DNA from 2 places in the Alkalihalobacillus sp. NPDC127517 genome. Region 1 is predicted to be linked to the other one. Evidence: a T-box and tRNA genes for the amino acid it is inferred to sense, from the RefSeq annotation. Region 1 holds a T-box; the other holds one or more tRNA genes.

The links. A T-box is a leader RNA that pairs with one kind of tRNA and senses whether it is charged. The one in region 1 lies ahead of metG (methionine--tRNA ligase), so its partner is inferred to be a tRNA-Met.
Region 2: it has a tRNA-Met gene. The T-box ahead of metG (methionine--tRNA ligase) is inferred to sense a tRNA for this amino acid. The anticodon was not compared.

The regions. Positions count from the first base shown of each region.
Region 1 covers NZ_JBNNQX010000016.1:61,100-64,513, reverse strand. The annotation lists gene ACQKKO_RS18520 (ATP-binding protein) at 1-1,310, shown strand, start outside; T-box leader at 1,362-1,604, shown strand; gene metG (methionine--tRNA ligase) at 1,656-3,414, shown strand, end outside.
Region 2 covers NZ_JBNNQX010000006.1:235,380-238,793, forward strand. The annotation lists gene ACQKKO_RS10290 (superoxide dismutase) at 100-708, opposite strand; gene ACQKKO_RS10295 (hypothetical protein) at 933-1,100, shown strand; tRNA gene ACQKKO_RS10300 (tRNA-Ser) at 1,640-1,729, opposite strand; tRNA gene ACQKKO_RS10305 (tRNA-Ile) at 1,757-1,830, opposite strand; tRNA gene ACQKKO_RS10310 (tRNA-His) at 1,835-1,910, opposite strand; tRNA gene ACQKKO_RS10315 (tRNA-Met) at 1,944-2,020, opposite strand; tRNA gene ACQKKO_RS10320 (tRNA-Asn) at 2,027-2,101, opposite strand; gene ACQKKO_RS10325 (Na/Pi cotransporter family protein) at 2,322-3,414, opposite strand, start outside.

The DNA of each region.
Region 1 (3,414 bases):
GAGTGTTTGGAGGCTCGGGGTCCGGGAAGTCGTTTGGTCTACGGGTCATGCTAGAAGAATTGATGAAGCTTAATATCCCAACTCTTGTATTTGACCCGCATTTTGAAATGAACTTCCAGGCTAAGTCTCAAGGGGTGGAGGATGCACCAGGATATACTGACCAATATGATGTTGTTCAAATTGGACGAGATGTTGGAGTTGATTTCTCCGCTCTTTCTACAAGAGATGTTGAGAGATTGCTGCAAGCTTCAGGAAGCCTGACTGAATCTATGATTAACGTCATTCAAAGCATTCACAAGCGCCGAGATAGCTACCAGTCTTTTAGTGACCGGGTCGCTAACCTTGCAGAAGCATTAGAGATGGGAAAACAAAAGGTAGAAGCGATGCTGCATGACGGTGGGATGACACGGGACGAGATTAGCCGCTTTTCTACATTTAAGTCGCTACTCGATCAATATGGCAGCCTTCCGCTTTCATCTGTAAAAGGAATACAGTGGCGTGCAAACCGTCTTCACCAGGCTGGGCTCTTTCAGCAAAATATACGAGCAATTGAGACGAGTATCCACCAAGGCAAATTAGTTGTCATCCAGGGTGCAGTCTGGTTATTACAAGTGTTCTCAAGTTATGTGATCGGTTCGTTATACGGGCAAAGACGAGCGTATCGTGATGCGAAGCTGCAACAGCAGCAGGGCACATTTTTCCCGCCATTTGTTGTCGTAACAGATGAAGCGCATAACTTTGCACCTAAAGGCTATGACGCACCAGCAAAGTCTGTGCTCAAGGAAATTGCGCAGGAGGGACGTAAGTACGGTGTCTTTTTAATTTTTGCGACGCAGCGGCCGACACTACTCGATGAAACGATTACTGCACAGCTTAATTCAAAGTTTGTGTTTCGTACGGTGCGAGGAACCGATATTCAAACGATTAAAGAGGAAACGGACTTGACGAGTGAAGAAGGAAAACGACTTCCATACCTAAAGTCAGGGGATGTTTTTGTTTCTTCTGCGATCATCGGGCGGACGATGGCTGTGCGGATTCGGATGGCTCATTCAACGAGTCCTCATACACAAAACCCATTTGATGAGCTTGAGCAAATGAACGCACAGGGAAATGAAGCCGTCCTTGAGGCGCTCTATCCACATTTACCGCTATCAGAAATGAATTTAGTGAAGGATCTTACAGCCTTAAATCGTGATTCCGGCAAAAGCTGGGACGTATCTACCTGGAAAACTGAGCTTGAGCGATTATGTCGTGAAGAACTCTTAGTGAAGCAGAAAACACCATTCGCCACGCTTTACGACCGTGCTTGACACGACTAGGGATGTTTCTGTATATTCTAGGATATACTGATTATGTTTATATCGATTCCAATGAACGGATAAGTACACATGACTGATTCACGCAGAGAGCTGGGGTAGCTGAAAACCAGTTGAGGATGGATGTGGAAGTATGGTCCTGGAGGATTCTATCTTCGAGTGGAGGTTCCATAAGGGGATAGCGTAGCTGGCGTTAACAGAAAAGTCTTGATGACTTTACGAGCCCTTCTGTTGTGAAGCGAAGGGGAACTTGGGTGGTACCACGTGAGCATAGCTCTCGTCCCGACTTTGGGACGAGGGCTTTTTTGTATGGAAAAATGAATTTGAGGAGGGCGCTTCATGCCTGAGGAAAAGAAGAGCTTTTATATTACGACCCCGATTTATTACCCGAGTGGGAATTTGCACATTGGACATACGTACACAACCGTTGCAGGTGATGCGATGGCCCGTTACAAGCGTTTGCGCGGCTATGATGTTCGCTACTTAACAGGAACGGATGAGCATGGTCAAAAGATTGAACAAAAAGCAGCGGAGCAAGGGCTAACGCCGCTTGAATTTACCGATAAAATGGTGAAGCCTATTCAAGCACTTTGGGAAAAGCTAGACATTTCCTATGATGATTTTATTCGTACAACAGAAGATCGTCATAAGGTTGTTGTAGAGAAGCTGTTTGAACAGTTATTAAAACAAGGTGATATCTATCTTGATGAATACGAAGGCTGGTATTCTGTACCGGATGAGACCTTCTACAGCGAAAGACAGCTTGAGGATGTCACGAAGGATGAAAACGGCACAGTAATTGGTGGTAAAAGCCCAGATTCAGGCCACCCTGTAGAGAAGGTTCGTGAGCAGTCTTACTTTTTCCGCATGAGCAAATACGCCGATCGTTTACTTGCTCATTACGAAGCAAATCCTGATTTTATTCAGCCGGTTTCTCGTAAAAACGAGATGGTGAACAACTTCATCAAACCAGGTCTAGAAGATTTAGCGGTATCCAGAACAACATTCAGCTGGGGCGTAAAGGTACCAAGTAATCCAAAGCATGTAGTCTACGTATGGATTGATGCATTAGCGAATTATATTACAGCGCTTGGTTATGGTGCGGACGACGATACGTTGTATAAAAAATATTGGCCAGCAAACGTTCATCTGGTTGGGAAAGATATTCTACGATTCCATACGATTTACTGGCCGATTATGTTAATGGCACTGGATATTCCTCTACCGAAAAAAGTGTTTGGTCATGGCTGGTTCCTAACAAAGGACGGGAAGATGTCCAAGTCTAAAGGAAATGTGGTTGATCCGGTTCCATTAATTGATCGTTACGGTCTAGATGCGATTCGCTATTACTTATTGCGTGAAGTACCGTTTGGAGCAGATGGAGTCTTTACACCAGAAGCATTTGTTGAGCGCGTGAACTACGATCTAGCCAATGACTTAGGAAATCTACTAAATCGTACAGTGGCGATGATTCAGAAGTATTTTGATGGAGAGATTCCAGCATACGTAAAGAATGGTACACCATTTGACGAAGATCTACTTGACCTCGTGAATGCAACGATCACGAAAGTAGAAAATGCTATGGAAGAAATGGAATTCTCAATCGCGCTAACAGCGATTTGGCAGCTTGTTAGTCGTACAAACAAATACATTGATGAAACACAGCCATGGACATTGGCGAAGAGTGAAGACGAGCGAGAGCGTCTAGGTACAGTGATGTATCATCTGGCAGAATCGATCCGCATCATCTCTGTATTGATTCAACCATTTATGACTAAAACACCAGGTAAGATCTGGTCACAGCTTGGTGTGGAAGAGTCGTTAACATCGTGGGATTCTACGGCTACATTTGGTCAGCTTCCTGCTGGAACAAAGGTAGGAAAAGGGGATCCGATCTTCCCTCGTCTAGATGTCGAGGAAGAAGTGGCGCACATTGTTGAGTTGATGGGCGGAAAAGTCGAAGAAAAACAAGAGCCAGAAGAGATTGAAGATGAAAATCAAATTACAATTGAGGACTTCTCTAAGGTTGAACTGCGTGTGGCAGAAGTGACAGCAGCTGAGCCTGTGCAGGGAGCTGATCGATTGCTTAAAATCCAAC
Region 2 (3,414 bases), on a different contig from region 1:
CCGAGATAGTTTGTCACTCTCGGTTCGGGTTATGCAGGAAGTTTCAATTGCAATAAAAAAACCACCGCACAACAATTGTGCGATGGTTTAAAATATACCTTATTTTGCTGCTTCGTAATTCTTAGCTGCAACATCCCAGTTTACTACATTCCAGAAAGCGTTGATGTAGTCAGGACGACGATTTTGATAATTTAAGTAGTATGCGTGCTCCCACACATCTAATCCGATAACAGGAGTTTTACCTTCCATTACAGGAGTATCTTGGTTTGGTGTGCTTGTAATTGCAAGTTTCCCACCGTCAACAATTAACCAAGCCCAGCCAGATCCAAAACGATTAGCTGCTGCATTAGCAAATTCCTCTTTGAACTTGTCAAAGCTACCAAATTCTCCAGTAATTTTGTCAGCAAGCTCGCCAGTTGGAGCAGTGCTTCCACCTGGAGTTAGAAGCTCCCAGAAGAATGTGTGGTTAGCGTGTCCGCCACCGTTGTTACGTACTGCTGTACGAACAGATTCAGGAAGAGCGTCAAGATCGCTGATTAGCTCGTCCACTGATTTGCTTGCAAGATCAGAATGACCTTCAAGAGCTGCGTTTAGCTTTGTTACATAAGTATTATGATGCTTGTCATGGTGAATGTTCATTGTTTGCTCATCGATGTGAGGTTCAAGTGCGTTTGCTGCGTAAGGTAATTGTGGTAATTCGTATGCCATGTTAATTCTCCTCCTTGAATGAGTACCTAGTTTCAGAACTTTTGAAACAAAAATGTTTCTTAAGTCTTCCATTTTAAGTTATCAAATAAAAATGATATATGCAAATGAAACGACTCTGCCTCAAAACGGTTCTAATCATATAGTTTCCACATGTATCGAAGGACTAAACGTGGAATTCATTTGAATTATTTCGGTAGGCATTGTTGCGTTGCATAGGATGAGGAATGAATCGTGCTGCGTTTTTGTTATTAGTACTGGAGTTTCTTGGTTACGTCCCTGTTCTTCTTGATTCTACTCTGAAGGTTCTTGGTGTGGGAGGGTTTGTTCTTGGTTTGAAGGTAACGGGCTTGGTGCAAGGCGCTTTCTTCTTGTTATCAGCACCTGTTTCTTAGTGGGATGTGCTCTCGGCTTGGTACGCGGCTCGTTTTTCTTGCTAAGGCTTCTTGTTCCTTGGTCAAAATTGATTTTAGCTTGGTTGGGAGCTCTTTGTTCTTGGTATTCCTCCCCATCCTCTAGGCACAGCTGGGGTTCTTGGTTGAGTGCCTATTCCTCTTGATGCCACTATCAAGGTTCTTAGTGAGAGCGGATTTGTTCTTAGTTTGGAGGTTACGGGCTTGGTGCACATCACTTTCTCCTTGTTATCAGCACCTGTTTCTTGGTGGAACCTGCTCTCGGCTTGGTGCAAGGCTCGTTTTTCTTGTTAAGGCTTCTTGTTTCTTGGTCAAAATTGATTTTAGCTTGGTTGAGGGGCTCCTTGGTCTTGGTATTCCTCCCCACCCTCTAGGCACAGCTGGGGTTCTTGGATAAATTCCCATCCCCTTTAACACCTTTCTCAGAGTTCTTTGTGTTGGAGGGTTTGTTCTAAATACTCCTTTTCCTACGCACAAAAAAACTCTGAACGACAAAGCGTTCAGAGTTTTTCTTTTTTGGAAGGAGGAAGAGGGATTCGAACCCCCGCGCGGTTTGACCCGCCTGTCGGTTTTCAAGACCGATCCCTTCAGCCAGACTTGGGTATTCCTCCAGATTGTAAGATAAGTGCGGATAAGAGTGGACCCTGTAGGACTCGAACCTACGACCGATCGGTTATGAGCCGAGTGCTCTAACCAACTGAGCTAAGGGTCCAAGATGGGGCGGCTGATGGGAATTGAACCCACGAATGCCGGAATCACAATCCGGTGCGTTAACCACTTCGCCACAACCGCCATGTCAGTCATCAAATCCAACTTATGTAATTATGGTAGCGGCGGAGGGGATCGAACCCCCGACCTCACGGGTATGAACCGTACGCTCTAGCCAGCTGAGCTACACCGCCATATTATGGCTCCACAGGTAGGACTCGAACCTACGACCGATCGGTTAACAGCCGATTGCTCTACCACTGAGCTACTGTGGAACATTGTGTCCCTCAAGACAAGAACTATCTTATCACGATATTTTAAAGTGCGCAATACTTTTCACGAAAAAAAGTTTATTTATTTTTTCGGAGTAATAAAACCTGCAAGAAATACTTTACCACATGCGTTTTTGGTGGACAAGCACATACGTGAGATAATTAAAAAGAAAAGTGCCGAGATAAGAATTCGATAAGAATTCTCTCCCAGCACAGATTGAAATTAATATTCTCCTATTACAGCTTCCGCAATGTTCACACTGTGATCACCAATACGTTCTAAGTTACTCACTATATCAACAAATACCACACCAGAACCACCGGAACAGCTTCCGTCGTTCATACGAGCAATATGTTGCTTTCTTAACCTACGTTCCATTTTATCTATTAGTTCTTCCTTCTCAAGTACACCTTTCGCTTTAACAACGTCATGATGTTCAAGTGCAGAGATTGCTGCTTCTAATGTTTCTTTTGTTAATTCAAACATCTCATTTAAATCCGATAATGCCGTTTCGGACATAGAAACCTTATTTGATTTCTGATAGTCCTTCAACTCTACGATATTTTCCATATGATCACCAATGCGCTCAATGTCACGTATGGAGTCTAAAAGGGTTGAATGCTTTTTGGAATCTAAGTCAGACAGAGATTGTGATGAGACTTGTATTAAATAGTTTGTTATTTCTTTGTCCAAATTATTAATTGCTTGCTCGTACTGTACTGTCTTTTCTGCTGATTTCTTATCACCTGTTGCAAGATAATTAGCTGCATTAACTAGTCCTTCGTATGAATACTCAGCCATTCTTAGAACTTCTTGTTGAGCCTGTCCAAGTGCAATCGACGGAGAACTACCAATAAACCTCGCATCAAGGTGCTTAGATGTGAATTCAACTGTAGCATCCTCTCCTGGGATCAGCTTAGTTACAATCCAAGCTAAAATTCCAATACACGGAAATAGAATCAGCATATTAGTCACGTTAAATACCCCGTGAGCAGTGGCAATCTGAGTCATTGGGTTTAGATTGAATTGTACTGCTAGAAACTCAATAAATCTTGTGAATACGGGTAGAATCAATAACACAATTGTTGTACCAATTAAGTTAAACATAACATGAGTTAAAGCTGCTCGTCTTGCTGCCACAGTAGCACCTATTGCAGAAATAACAGCCGTAATTGTTGTTCCAATATTATCTCCAAATAAAACTGGAAGTGCTGCTTGTAAATCAATAGCCCCTTGAGCATAAAGCTGCTGAATTATTCCAATGGCAGCAGAAGAACTTTGAATTAACACAGTTAACACAGTTCCGATGAGAACA